Regions from separate parts of the Thiogranum longum genome, predicted to be linked through region 1. Evidence: predicted binding sites of a transcription regulator. Region 1 holds the regulator's gene; the other holds the start of a gene.
What was found. The regulator FliA, encoded in region 1, starts transcription of late flagellar genes. The targets are predictions, from matches to a motif close to GCTAAAGTTNNNNNNNNNNCNGCCGATA.
Positions count from the first base shown of each region.

Region 2: a site for FliA is predicted at 4,724-4,751, ahead of DFR30_RS01735 (type IV pilus twitching motility protein PilT). Genes of this name have one in related genera too.

Region 1 is NZ_SMFX01000001.1:2,102,933-2,110,230, reverse strand. Features, by position in the region: gene flhB (flagellar biosynthesis protein FlhB) at 1-556, shown strand, start outside; gene flhA (flagellar biosynthesis protein FlhA) at 559-2,670, shown strand; gene flhF (flagellar biosynthesis GTPase FlhF) at 2,745-3,995, shown strand; gene DFR30_RS10395 (MinD/ParA family protein) at 3,982-4,869, shown strand; gene DFR30_RS10390 (RNA polymerase sigma factor FliA) at 4,866-5,597, shown strand; gene cheY (chemotaxis response regulator CheY) at 5,676-6,059, shown strand; gene DFR30_RS10380 (protein phosphatase CheZ) at 6,064-6,834, shown strand; gene DFR30_RS10375 (chemotaxis protein CheA) at 6,847-7,298, shown strand, end outside.
Region 2 is NZ_SMFX01000001.1:355,641-362,938, forward strand. Features, by position in the region: gene DFR30_RS01705 (sulfite exporter TauE/SafE family protein) at 1-249, shown strand, start outside; gene DFR30_RS01710 (DUF4426 domain-containing protein) at 239-685, opposite strand; gene DFR30_RS01715 (dynamin family protein) at 771-2,759, opposite strand; gene DFR30_RS01720 (DUF167 family protein) at 2,915-3,214, opposite strand; gene DFR30_RS01725 (YggT family protein) at 3,223-3,786, opposite strand; gene proC (pyrroline-5-carboxylate reductase) at 3,786-4,616, opposite strand; gene DFR30_RS01735 (type IV pilus twitching motility protein PilT) at 4,783-5,820, shown strand; gene DFR30_RS01740 (PilT/PilU family type 4a pilus ATPase) at 5,832-6,947, shown strand; gene DFR30_RS01745 (dihydroorotate dehydrogenase electron transfer subunit) at 7,010-7,298, opposite strand, start outside.

The DNA.
Region 1 (7,298 bases):
GCTATGGGAACACTCCAGAAATCTCAAGATGACCCGCCAGGAACTCAAGGACGAGAACAAGAATACAGAAGGCAAGCCCGAGGTAAAATCTCGCATACGCAGTATGCAGCGTGAGATTGCACAGCGCCGCATGATGTCGGAAGTTCCCAAAGCGGATGTCATCATCACCAACCCGACGCACTACGCTATTGCCTTGCGCTATGACGCAAAAACCATGGCCGCGCCACTTGTTGTGGCCAAAGGTGTTGAGCTGGTGGCCAGCCAGATCCGAACCGTGGCTGTGGCCAACAAGGTGCCGTTGTTCGAGGCGCCTCCGCTGGCTCGAGCGCTTTATTACAGTACTGAAATTGACCAGGAAGTCCCCGCCGGCCTGTATCTCGCCGTCGCACAGATTCTTGCCTACGTTTTCCAGTTAAAGGCCAGTGTACACGGTGCACCCGTACCCGACCGTCCCGGCGACATTCCGGTACCGGAGGATTACTTCCAGGGGCCCGGGCATGAAAAGCCTGCAGACGGTGATGAACAGCATCCCGACTCAACAACACAAGGTGATTAAGCATGGCAACTGAAGCAGCCACTCTCAACTTACGGGATATTGGACGCAATGGACTCGGTGCGCCGATTTTGCTGGTCATGATGCTGGCAATGGTGATTGTACCGCTGCCACCGATTGCGCTGGACATGTTCTTCACCTTCAACATCACACTTTCGCTGGCCATCCTGATGGTAACGGTTTATGCCTTGCGCCCCCTGGACTTCGGTGTATTTCCGACAGTACTGCTGGTGACCACGCTGCTGAGGCTGGCGCTTAACGTGGCCTCGACCCGCGTGGTTCTGCTTAATGGCCATACCGGTACCGGCGCGGCCGGCAAGGTTATCGAGTCGTTTGGTGACTTTGTGGTTGGCGGTAACTATGCCGTCGGCCTGGTCGTATTCTCGATCCTGGTGATTATTAACTTTGTGGTGGTCACCAAGGGTGCCGGGCGTGTCTCGGAAGTCAGCGCCAGATTCACGCTCGATGCCATGCCAGGCAAACAGATGGCCATTGATGCCGACCTCAATGCCGGCCTGATCACCCAGGACGATGCGCGTAGCCGGCGTGAGGATGTCACGCGTGAGGCAGACTTTTACGGTGCAATGGATGGCGCATCCAAGTTTGTACGCGGTGATGCTATTGCAGGCATCCTGATCCTGTTCATAAATATCATCGGCGGGCTGGCTATCGGTACATTGCAGTTTGATATGCCGGTTGCAGATGCACTGCGCAATTACACACTGCTGACTATCGGTGACGGTCTGGTCGCACAGATTCCGTCACTGGTTCTGTCCTCGGCAACTGCAATCATCGTGACCCGGGTTTCGAGTGAAACAAAAATGTCCGACCAGGTTATGAGTCAGTTGTTCGGTAACCCGATGGTACTGGCAGTGGTGGGGGGCATCATGGGCTTTATGGGTCTTATTCCGGGGATGCCAAACTTTGCCTTCCTGACGCTTGGTGTAGCAGCCGGTGCGGGCGCTTATTATACCTGGAAGCGTCAGCAGCAGGAACTGCTGCCCGCCGTGCAGGAGCCCGTTGAACAGGAAATACCGACGGAAGCTCGCGACCTTAGCTGGGAGGATGTTGGCCCTGTTGACATCATCGGTCTTGAAGTGGGTTACCGGTTGATCCCGCTGGTTGATCGTTCCCAGGGCGGGCAGATGATGGATCGCATCAAGGGCGTTCGCAAGAAACTGTCACAGGAACTGGGTTTCCTGGTTCAGCCTGTACACATCCGTGACAACCTTGAGCTGGCACCAAATGCTTACCGCATTCTGTTGATGGGTGTGCCGGTTGGTGAAGCGGAGATCTACCCGGATCATGAACTGGCGATCAACCCGGGCCGTGTGTTTGGTACCTTGCAGGGTATAGAGACCCGCGACCCGGCATTTGGTCTCGAGGCCGTCTGGATTTCTCCCGCTGAACGCGACAATGCAACAACACTGGGCTACACCGTGGTCGACGCCAGTACTGTGGTGGCCACGCACCTCAGTGAGTTGTTGCAGAGCCACGCCCACGAACTGATTGGTCACGAGGAAGTGCAGCAGTTGCTCGACGTCCTCGCGAAAAATGCACCCAAGCTGGTCGAAGACCTGGTACCTAAAACCCTGTCGATCGGTATTGTACTTAAGGTACTGCAGAATCTTCTGGAAGAGCGTATTCCCGTCAAGGATATGCGCACCATTGCGGAAACATTGGCCGAAGCTGGCGCCAGAAGTCAAGATCCCGGCGCTTTGACGGCGGCTGTGCGTGTTTCACTTGGCCGATCAATCGTCCAGCATATCAATGGGATGGGGCCTGAGATTGAAGTCATTACGCTGGATCCATCTCTGGAACAGATATTGCAATCCTCAATTCAGGCCATCTCGGAAGGCGGCGCCGGAATTGAACCCGGCCTGGCCGAAAGGATGCACCAGTCACTGGCGGAAAGTGCGCAGCGGCAGGAGGCAGCGGGCAAGCCTGCCATCCTGCTGGTGACACCGGCAATACGGGCCTGGTTGGCACGACTGGTCAGACACAGTATCCCGATGCTGAACGTGCTGGCCTACAACGAGATACCGGACAACAAACAGATAAAGGTTGTTGCCAATATCGGAACCGATGCACCGAGTCTCGGTGTTCAGGCGGGGTAAAACGGCAGCATGAAGAAGGATACCAGGTACGTGAACACAGACCGCTTGGCGACACACATTGACGAGGTGCAGGTATGAAGGTGAAGCGATTTTTTGCACCGGACATGCGCCAGGCTATCCGCCTGGTACGTGAAGAGCAGGGACCTGATGCAGTCATTCTTTCCAATCGCCAGGTAGACGGTGGTATCGAAATCATTGCCTCGGTCGACTACGACGAGGCATGGTTGGAGCGTGAAACCACCGGCTCCACGCAACCTGAGGAATCATCGGCGCAGGATAATGTTGCAGAACCTGCAGAAGTACACAGGGCAACCGAAACCTACACACGAAATGCCCAACCTGAAGCACAAGAAACAGCCTTGCCATCACCATCTGTCGACTGGTCACAGGACCCTTCCATTGTCGCCATGCGTGACGAGATTCGTCAGCTCCGTGGTTTGCTGGAAGATCAGCTGGCACACCTGGCGTGGGGCGATATGAAGCGTCGCGAGCCCTTGCATGCCGATGTCATACGGCGTCTCAGCAGCATGGAAATCAACAGCCGGCTGGTCGAGCGGATTTCTGCCCCTGCCGTACATGCGCGGGACGAAGCACACGCCTGGAAACTGGCCATGGCGGAACTGGCGGCCAATGTGCCGGTTGCAGGAGAAGATTTTCTTGATCAGGGCGGTATTGTCGCACTGGTCGGTTCGACCGGGGTCGGTAAAACAACCAGCATCGCCAAACTGGCGGCGCGCTATGTACTCCGTCACGGCCAGCGCCATGTGGCGTTGGTAACCACCGACAGCTATCGTATCGGCGCACACGAGCAACTGATGACCTACGGACGCCTGCTGGGCATACCGGTTCAGGTTGCATCCGATCATAACGAACTGCGCTCCACACTCAACAGCCTGTCAGACAAGCGCCTGGTGCTGATCGACACGGCAGGGATGAGCCAGCGCGATGTGCGCCTGACAGAACAGTTCGCCACACTGGCTGACACCGGTCTGCCAATCCGTACCCTGCTGGTTCTTTCCGCGACGGTTCATCCGTCGGTAATGGAAGAAACCATTCGCGCCTTTTCCGGTGTACCGCTGGACGGTGCAATTCTTACCAAACTTGACGAGGCTGCCAGTCTTGGCGGTGTGCTTTCTGCAGTCATCGAACAGCAGATCCCGTTGCGTTTTGTCGCCAATGGCCAGCGTGTTCCGGAAGATATTCAGGTTGCCCGTGTCAGTGAACTGATACAGCAGGCGACAGATCTTGCATCTGAACGTGGACTTCCTGCGGAATCGATGATGGCAGAAACTTTTGGAGGGTGCCGGGCAAATGTTCATGTCTGAAATGCGAGTTGATCAGGCAGCCGGGCTACGACGTATGGCACAACCGAATCCAGTAAGAGTAATTGCAGTGACCAGTGGCAAGGGTGGCGTGGGAAAGACCAATGTTTCGGTCAACCTGGCTGTCGCACTGGCCGACACCGGCAAGCAGGTCATGGTGCTCGACGCCGACCTCAGCCTTGCCAATATCGATGTATTGCTGGGATTGCATCCGGACAAGAATCTTTCTCATGTCATCGATGGCGAACGCTCGCTTGAAGAAGTCATTATTACCGGTCCATCGGGAATCATGGTGGTTCCGGCATCGTCCGGCGTGAAACGTCTGGCAGAGCTTTCTGTCATGGAAAATGCCGGCCTGATCAGGGCCTTCAGTGAGTTGACCCATGATGTCGACACACTGATTATCGATACCGCTGCAGGAATCAATGAAAGTGTGACCAGTTTCAGTCGTGCCGCCCAGGAGGTAGTAGTGGTGGTGTGCGACGAACCCGCATCAATAACAGACGCCTATGCGCTCATCAAGGTGTTGAATGTCGAATACGGCATTCAGCGTTTCCGGGTGCTTGCAAATCAGGCCCACAGTGCCCAGGAGGGAAGGGAATTGTTTAACAAGATATCACGGGTTACCGATCGTTACCTCGATGTAACGCTGGAGTTTATGGGGGTTGTTCCCCACGACGACTATCTGAAGAAGGCAGTGCGCAAGCAGCGCGCAGTCGTGCAGGCTTATCCGCGCAGCCGTTCTTCGATGGCTTTCAAGAACCTCGCACAGAAAACCGATAAATGGCCTGTGCCGAGTGCGGCTGGTGGACATCTTGAGTTTTTTGTGGAACGTCTTATTCAGTCGCACAACGGACACATGGAGATGCCGGTATGAATGGAGCTGCTATGTACGTCACTACCCCCGATCCTGACAGTGATGACCTGGTCACCAAGCATGCTGCCCTGGTCAAACGTATTGCCTACCACCTGATGAGTCGTTTGCCGCCCAGCGTGCAGGCAGATGACCTGATACAGGCAGGGATGATTGGTTTGCTCGAGGCATCGAGAAATTATGATGCCACACAGGGCGCCAGTTTTGAGACATATGCCGGTATTCGAATTCGCGGATCAATGCTGGATGAAATCCGTCGTACTGACTGGACACCGCGTTCGGTACACCGCAAGGCAAGACAGGTCGCCGAGGCGGTTCGCGAGATCGAAAACCAGGAAGGTCGTGATGCAAGGGATGTCGAGGTTGCCGAGAAACTGGGCATCGAACTGAAAGACTATCACCGCATCCTCCAGGATGCGACAGGCTGCAGGGTTTTCAGTATCGATGATGCGGGTATCAATGGCGAGGAATCACCACAGCAGGCATCGGGTGAGCCTCGTAATGAGCCACTCGACTGCCTGCATAATTCCGACTTCAAGGCTGCACTGGCCCATTCAATTTCGGGCTTGCCGGAGCGGGAACGCCTGGTTATGGCCATGTACTACGACGAAGAACTCAACTTGCGGGAGATTGGCGAAGTGCTCGGTGTCAGTGAATCCCGCGTTTGCCAGATACATGGCCAGGCACTGATCCGTTTGAGAGCAAGAATGGGAGAATGGACGGGCAAGTGATGGTCAGGATATACCGGCACATGCCGAAACAGCACATGGTTAACAGCGCAAGACGGGAGAAGACCCTTGGACAATGACATGAAAATTCTCATCGTGGACGATTTTTCCACGATGCGGCGCATCATTAAAAACCTGTTGCGCGACCTTGGGTTCAACAATACGCAGGAAGCCGATGACGGAAATACTGCATTGCCAATGTTGCAGAACGGGAATTTCGATTTCCTGGTTACTGACTGGAATATGCCGGGAATGTCAGGAATCGATCTGCTGAAGGCGGTGCGATCAGACGAAAAGCTGGCGCCGTTGCCGGTGCTTATGGTGACGGCTGAATCCAAGCGCGAGCAGATTATCGAGGCTGCACAGGCCGGGGTAAACGGTTACGTGGTCAAACCGTTTACCGCTGTAACACTTAAAGAGAAAATCGACAAGATCTTTGAACGTCTCGAAGCAACGGCAGGGTGATTGTATGGAGGCCGTGATCGAAGTCGAAACTGAATCCCTGCTTGACAATGCCCGTGCACTGGTTGCCGAGCTGGAATCCGGTAACGAAGCTGGTGCGGAGAAACTGATCGAGCAACTGGGACGTATGCGGGAGCAGAGCCTGTTCCAGGAGCTTGGCAAGATGACTCGCCAGCTACACGAATCCATTAACAGTTTTGTGCTGGATGACCGTATGCAGTCTCTGGCCAGGTCAGATATTCCTGACGCCAAGGCTCGCCTGAACCACGTTATAGAAATGACCGAGAGCTCTGCTAACCGTACCCTGGGGGCTGTAGAAAGCACCTTGCCGGTGTCAGAAGCTCTCAAGTCACGTGCCAACGCATTGCATGAAAAATGGGACCGTTTTCGTAACAAGGAAATGGATGTTGACGAGTTCCGGGCCATGAGCAGGGAAATCGATGAGTTCCTTACAATTACAACAGAGAGTACTGAAACCATTCATAGCGGCTTGTCCGACATTATGATGGCGCAGGACTTCCAGGATCTCACCGGTCAGATACTCAGCAGGGTAATCACATTGGTCCAGGAGGTCGAGGATAATCTGGTGGATCTTGTCAGGCTGTCAGGTGGCATCGAGCATGTTGAAAAGACAGAAGGGAAACCTGCCGTCAATACCGGTGAGGCTGATGACATGATGCAAGGTGTTGGTCCTGCGGTACCTGGTGTGGAGGCCGATGGTGAATCTGTATCCGGCCAGGATGAAGTCGATGATTTATTGTCCAGCCTGGGCTTTTGAGGGAACAACATAATGAGTCTTGATACCGATGATGAGATTCTGCAGGACTTTCTGGTCGAAGCGGGCGAGATACTTGAACGGCTCAACGAGGAACTGGTTGAACTGGAGCAGAGTCCGGACGATATGGAGATGCTCAATGGCGTATTTCGCAGCTTCCATACGATTAAAGGCGGTGCCAGTTTCCTGAGTCTGGATGGACTGGTGGACGTGTGTCACCGTGCTGAAGATGTATTTAACATCCTGCGCAATGGTGAACGCTCAGTCGATGGCGACCTGATGGATACTGTCCTCCAGGTACTGGACGTGGTTAACAATATGTTTGCCGAGGTGCAGGGTGGCGAGATGCCGACCCCGGCAGAAGCCTCATTATTGAATGCGCTGGAAAAACTTGCAGTGCCGGAAGCTACCGCACCGCCGGAGCCGGATGTATCGTCAGCACCTGATTCGGGGGCTACAGGAGTGTC
Region 2 (7,298 bases), 1.7 Mb from region 1:
ACCCTCTGGGGCTGGTTACCCTGTGGCCTGGTGTACAGTGTGCTGGTATGGGCAATATCGGCAGGAAGCCCCGCCCGGGGGGCGGTATTACTATTGAGTTTCGGGTTGGGAACCTTGCCGAACCTGTTGTTGATGGGCGTAGCCGCAGACCGGCTCGCCGCGCAGGTGCGCGATGTGCGCATCCGGCGACTGGCAGGGCTGCTGGTGTGTGGGTTCGGGCTGTATACGCTCTACCACATTATTCTGTGAAGAACTGGTGGATGAATTTGACCTCGTTTGCGTCCGCGTTGTCCCCCGGCTTGACGTGTAGCGTAAAGCGCAAGGTTTCTTCGTGTGAAATCGGAAAGTCTCCGATGTAGTAAATGGCGTTACCCTCACGTACTTCCCGCAGTGCGATGTCGCGCTTCTGCCCTGCCAGGTTGGTGGCGCTGGCGGTAATTTTGGCGGCTACCGGCTTCCCCGCCGTACCCATCACCTTACGCAGTACAGCCACATTGACCATGCCACGGTTCTTGCTGCGCTTGAGGCCATATTCACGCGTCACAGAAGGTGGAAGATAGTTGGTGTTCAGAGCATTGAAATGGACAACATAGTCACCAAAGTCCTGGGAGTTTTCCGCACTGGCTACACCCGACAGGGTGATCAGTGCACCAAACAGGAAGGGCAACAACGTATTCTTGAGCATCCGGATTCTCCTTCGATTTTATGGTTTGTACAATGGAACTATAGACCAAACCGGGTCGATAAGGTTTCCTGGATGTGCGCAGGTGCTAAATAATCGCCTCTTCAGCTGTTTGTGTTATGGCAACTGAAGCCTTCGACGAATCTGTTTCCGGGGTGTATATAGTGTGGCGAATCTGTTGCAGTGCATCAATTTGTCGCTTGGTTGCACGCAGGCCGGTGTCCAGTTCCTTGATGCGTACATCCAGGGTATCACGTGATTCGCTGATGCGGCGAAGGGTCTCCAGTCGCTTCTCCATGGTTGCCTTGTGCTCCTTGATCTGCCTGACCAGCGGGTTCATGACCTCCTTGAGCCAGGCATTGGCATCCTGGTTGGCCTTGTAGAACAGGCTGCGGGTATGGCTGACCAGTGAGATGAAGAATTTCTTGACCACAAAGGACTGTCCGGTGGCGGCTGTAACCGGGCTACGCCGGAAGCTTTCCGCTTCCTGGTAAAGGCGTTCCAGGTCAGATGAAAAGCGTGCTGTCGAGAATTGCTTGGGCATAATTTGCGGCAAGCCGTGCTCTTCATGGAATTTTTTGTAGGTCGCACGGATCAGCATACGTGTCTGTTCCGAGTGGGTGGTGACCTGGTCCATGGTGTCACGGGCGCCATCGAAGAAAGTTTCCATGCCGCGTTTAAGGCCGCCGGTTGTCCAGCTGTGAGTCATGGTTTCGCGTGTTTTGTTGATGAGCCTGTCCAGCGTTTCCATGCTCAATGCATCAAGCATGCTGCGTGCCTGGTTTTGTAGCAGTCTCCGACTGTTCTGGAAACTCTCTACATTGCGCAGGTAGGCAGCCTGCTCCTCCCGGGACTTGCTCATGAGGTGCATGATGACATCGGCATTCTTGCCACGTAATGAGCGTAGCTCGGCGAGTTGTTTGGTGGTTTCGCTTTTACGGCTTTCCAGAATGGCGAGGTTTTCATCGACCATTCCGCCAACATGCTCAACAAGGTTGTTACGGATGATTTCCTGCTTGCCCGGTAATATTGTGTTGGCGATGTAGTCTTCCAGTTCGGGTATGCGACTGTTGTTGAGCAGTTTCTTGTCGCCGCGGATTTTTGCCAGAAGGGCTTTCTGGGCAGATATCGGGAATACCAGGTCAGGCGAAATGTCCAGTTGTTCTGCTGTGGAAAGTCGCTGCGACTCGATGCTGGCGTTCACAGCAGCCGAGGCTTTCAGTTCGTCCCACAAAGTATCAATCTTGTTGAGTACCACAAGCCGGTTGTGGCCGGCTTTACCACGAACCGCGCTGACATGATGCTCCCACATTTCCATATCGCTGCGTGTGACGCCGGTGTCTGCACCAAGCAGAAAGAGTATTGCCTGCGCAGCCGGTAACATACTAAGGGTCAATTCAGGCTCGCTGCCCATGGCATTCAGACCAGGTGTATCCAGTACTACCAGGCCCTGTTTGAGCAAGTCATGCGGGAAGTTGACCAGCGCATGTCGCCAGCAGGGAATCTCGACCTGGGTCGGCACTTTGCCAGTGGCTTTGAAGCCCGGGTCTGTTGCTTCATCGTAAAGGCCAAGTTTACGGGCCTTTTCCAGCGGGACCTGTCGAGTTCGAATGACCTCGTGCAACGCCTGGGCAACCTGCTCCGGGTCACTGGTATTCAGCGGCGTATGGTTCCAGTGAATGGGTTCGAGTTTAAAATCCGCAATGCTCTTGTCCTGGAGCCGTGTTTCAATCGGCAGCAGGCGGATATAGGCATCAGGGGCGTCGTGATCATAGAACAGTTCGGTCGGACACATGGTCGTGCGGCCGGCCTCGGACGGAAGCAGACGCTGACCGAAGTGAGCAAAAAACAGTGCGTTGATGAGCTCTGTCTTGCCGCGTGAAAATTCAGCAACAAAAGCAATCGTCAGGCGATCCTTGCGCAGGGCCTCTAGGGTTTCAAATATCCGGAATTCCTGTTCGCTCGAGGCCAGCTGATGGATTTCGAGCCATTCCTGAAATGCCTGGACATTGTGAATCAGTTTTTCGCGCCATTGCGTGTAATTTTTTAGACGGCGGTCAAGTTGATCCTGCTGCATGCATAGTTTCCCGCTGTAAATTATTGGGCCTGTTTGGCAGGCGTGGTCGACTTTACGCTAGAGGCGTATCTTGCTACGGGTAACGGCCAAGGTGAGGAGGACTTTAGTCTGTTTTTTATAGGCTTAGCGGGATTGTGGCTATCAGTCGGTGGCGCTTAACCATGATTTCGCGGGGAAACCGGTTCGGGTAAACGGTTGGGGTGGTTGATGCGCACCTTTTTTGTGCGCCCGTTCTGGCCACTGATCAACTCAACCTGTATGCGCGGTACCTGGCAATAGTGCGCAAGAAATCGTAGCAGGTGCTGGTTGGCCTTGCCGTCGACTGGCGGTGCGGTGAGACGAATTTTCAGCTGGTCGCCATACACTCCGACAATTTCATCCCGGCTGGCCCTGGGCTGTACCCTGATGGACAGAATCAGGTCATCATCTTGCCATCGATAACAGGGTTCCGTCATCCGCGCGGTTATAGAAAAACCAAAAAGAGGGGTAGAATCAGATATTTGGCGAGCTGAATGGCAATCAGTGCCACCAGCGGTGAAAGGTCCAGTCCGGAAATCGGCGGTATCAATCGACGACAGGGGCGCAATACCGGCTCGGTGATGCTGTATAGCAGGGATACCACGGGGTTATAGGTGCCAGGGTTCACCCAGCTGATAATGACCTGGACGAAAATTGAAAACAGGAAAACATTGAGCGCCAGTTCGGTCAGCTCACGGAGCGACAAGACCAGTAACGGCCACACAGCCAGCGGACCGCCACGTAGCAGTCCTATGAGTGTAAAGGACAGGAGTTGCAGGAGCAGCATCAGCACCAGCGCGCTGGTATCGACTTTCCCTGTGCTGGGGATGAAACGCCGCAGGGCAAGCAAAGGCGGATTAGTGACCTTGACCAGAAACTGGCAGACCGGGTTGTAGAAATCCGCACGCACAGCTGCCAGCAGGAAACGTAACATGACCATCAGGATATACAGGCCAAACAACGTGTTAATCAGGAATTCAACCGGGTTGGTTACGTAGCTTGTACCCATTACGACTTTTCTCCGAACTGTTTGGCCAGTTCGCGTGAGCGGTCACGGGCGGCCTTGAGGGCGTCATTGAACAAGGTGCGTAAACCACCTTCCTCCAGAACCGCCAGCGCTTTTTCAGTGGTGCCGCCCGGTGAAGTGACTTTTTGGCGCAGTGTGGCGGCATCATCGCGGCTTTCCAGCGCCATTTTTGCGGCGCCAAATGCAGTTTGCACGGCCAGCAGGCGCGCCGTCTTGTCGTCGAGCCCGAGTGATTGTCCGGCTTCCTGCAGGGCCTCGATAACAAGGAAGAAATAGGCAGGTCCGCTGCCGGAAAGTGCGGTAACTGCGTCCAGCAGTGACTCATCTTCAATCCACAGTGTCAGACCGACTGCCCGCAAGATGCTTTCGGCCAGCGCTTTCTGGTCATCACTTGCCGCCGAATTGGCAAACAGGGCAGTGGCGCCGCTTTGTACGAGCGCAGGTGTATTCGGCATGCAGCGTACTAACGCACAATTGCCACCCAGCCAGCGTTCCAGGTCATTGCTGCAAATCCCGGCTGCAATGGAAATAACCAGGGGATGTCGGGCTTGTACGGTGGCGGCCAGTTCACAGGCAACGTCATGCATAACCTGTGGTTTGACAGCCAGTACAACCAGCTCGCTTTGTTCGACCGCGGACGTGTTGTCCTTGGCGCTGCGGGTTCCGAATAACCGGCCCACGGCGGCCAGCTGATCCGGGTCGGGGTCGGATACCGATATACTGGCTGGATCCCAGCCATCGGCAATCAGGCCGCCGATGAGGCTGCGTGCCATGTTGCCGGCACCGATGAAAGCAAGTGGTGTTTTCTTCATGGCGCAGACCATACATCACCCCAAATGTCTGATTCAAGCGGAAAACCCGGAGTCGGCGCGGAAACCTGCCAAGCCGCTATACTTGCAGGCGCCGGGCAGGGGCGCAAGGTCAAGTTATGGCCCGGCGTGACGATAAGGAAAGCCAGAACCACAGTTGGGGAAGAGCATGGATATTGCTGAGTTACTCGCCTTTAGCGTTAAGAATAACGCATCCGATTTACACATTTCCGCGGGCCTGCCGCCCATGATACGCGTCGATGGCGATATTCGCCGGATCAACGTACCTGCACTGGATCACAAGACCGTGCACAGCCTGATCTACGACATCATGAACGACAAGCAGCGCAAGGATTTCGAGGAATTCCTGGAGACGGATTTCTCTTTCGAAATCCCCAACCTGGCGCGTTTCCGTGTCAATGCATTCAACCATAATCGTGGCGCAGGCGGGGTATTTCGTACTATCCCCTCGACCATTCTCTCGCTCGAAGAGCTGGGTGCCCCCATGAGCTTCAAGGATATCGCTGACCAGCCACGCGGCATCGTGCTGGTAACCGGACCAACCGGTTCCGGCAAGTCGACCACGCTGGCGGCCATGATGGACCATGTGAACAATGAGCGATTCGAGCACATCCTCACCATCGAGGATCCCATCGAGTTTGTGCATGAAAGTAAAAAGTGCCTGGTCAACCAGCGCGAGGTTCATCGAGATACTCACGGTTTCAACGAAGCCCTGCGTTCAGCCCTGCGTGAAGATCCGGACATTATTCTGGTCGGCGAATTACGCGACCTGGAAACCATACGCCTGGCACTTACCGCGGCCGAAACCGGTCACCTTGTGTTCGGTACCCTGCATACCAGTTCTGCAGCCAAAACCATCGACCGTATTATCGATGTGTTCCCGGCGGCCGAGAAGACCATGGTGCGCTCCATGCTTTCCGAATCACTGCGTGCGGTCATTTCGCAGACCCTGTTGAAAAAGACCGGTGGCGGACGTGTTGCCGCTCACGAAATCATGATCGGTACACCGGCGATTCGTAACCTGATCCGTGAAGACAAGGTGGCGCAGATGTATTCTGCGATCCAGACCGGTCAGGCAGTGGGTATGCAGACACTCGACCAGAATCTTCAGGAACTGGTGCAGCGTGGCCTGATAAGCCGGCTTGATGCACGTTCCAAGGCCATGAACAAAGAACTCTTTCGCTAACGGGGCGCATAATGGATTTTAATTCACTGCTAAAGCTTATGGTGCACAAGCAGGCATCCGACTTGTTTATCACGGCTGGTATGCCGCCGAGCATGAAGGTCAATGGACACATCAAGCCGGTCTCGCAGTCGTCACTGACACCGGACCAGGCGCGCGAGGTTGTCCTGAGTGTGATGACTGAGGCGCAGCGCAAGGATTTCGACGAAAACCTTGAATGTAACTTTGCCATCAGTGCTGCCGGTGTCGGTCGTTTTCGCGTCAGTGCGTTTTACCAGCGGAATCATTGCGGCATGGTATTACGTCGGATCGAAACGACCATCCCCACCCTCGATGAGCTGACGCTTCCGTCGGTGATCAAGAGCCTGGCCATGACCAAGCGTGGCCTGATTATATTTGTTGGTGCCACGGGTACCGGTAAGTCAACTTCACTGGCATCCATGATCGGTTACCGGAATGCCAACAGTACCGGGCATATTATTACCATCGAGGACCCTATCGAATATGTGCATCAGCACAACGGTTGTATCGTAACTCAGCGTGAAGTGGGTATTGATACTGAATCGTTTGATACTGCGCTGAAGAACACCTTGCGTCAGGCACCTGATGTGATTCTGATTGGCGAGATACGTACCCGCGAAACCATGGATCACGCTATTGCGTTCGCCGAGACCGGTCACCTGTGCCTGGCGACACTGCACGCCAATAATGCCAACCAGGCCATGGACCGTATTATCAACTTCTTCCCGGAAGACCGCCGTGGGCAGTTGTTGATGGATCTGTCGCTGAACCTGAAAGCCATCCTGGCGCAGCAGTTGATACCTACCCCGGACGGCAAGGGGCGTCGGGTGGCAGTTGAGGTGTTGATCAATACACCCCTGGCATCGGATATGATACGCAAGGGTGAAGTGCACAAGCTCAAGGATCTGATGAAGAGCTCCAACCAGCAGGGTATGAAGACCTTTGACCAGGCCCTGTACGAATTGTACCGTGAAGGCCAAATTACCCAGGACGATGCCATCCACTATGCCGATTCGGCCAACGAAGTGCGTTTGATGATCAAGCTGAAGGACAGCGAGGTCGAAGCTTCCAGTGCACTGGACGGTGTGACGCTGGTAGAAACACCCTGATTTGTTGCTGTCAGTAGCGGGGTGTGGGCGTGTGCTGCCCATGCCCCGTTATCGTGTGCGAGTCAGAAAACCGTGCTTGCCTCGAATACCGGGCCATCCACACAAACCCGTTTCATGGCTGCCCCTTCCGGAGTTTGTACCTTGACCACGCAGCCGGCACAGCCTCCGACCGCGCAGGCCATATATTCTTCCAGTGACACCTGGCAGGACAGCTTGTAGTCATTTGCCAGTTTTGCCACGGCCGCCAGCATCGGGTGAGGGCCGCAGGCATACACACTGATCTGCCTGCGTTGCTCATCATTCTGCTCGTCCAGCCAGCGGCGTGCCAGGTCTGTGATATAGCCCTCAAAG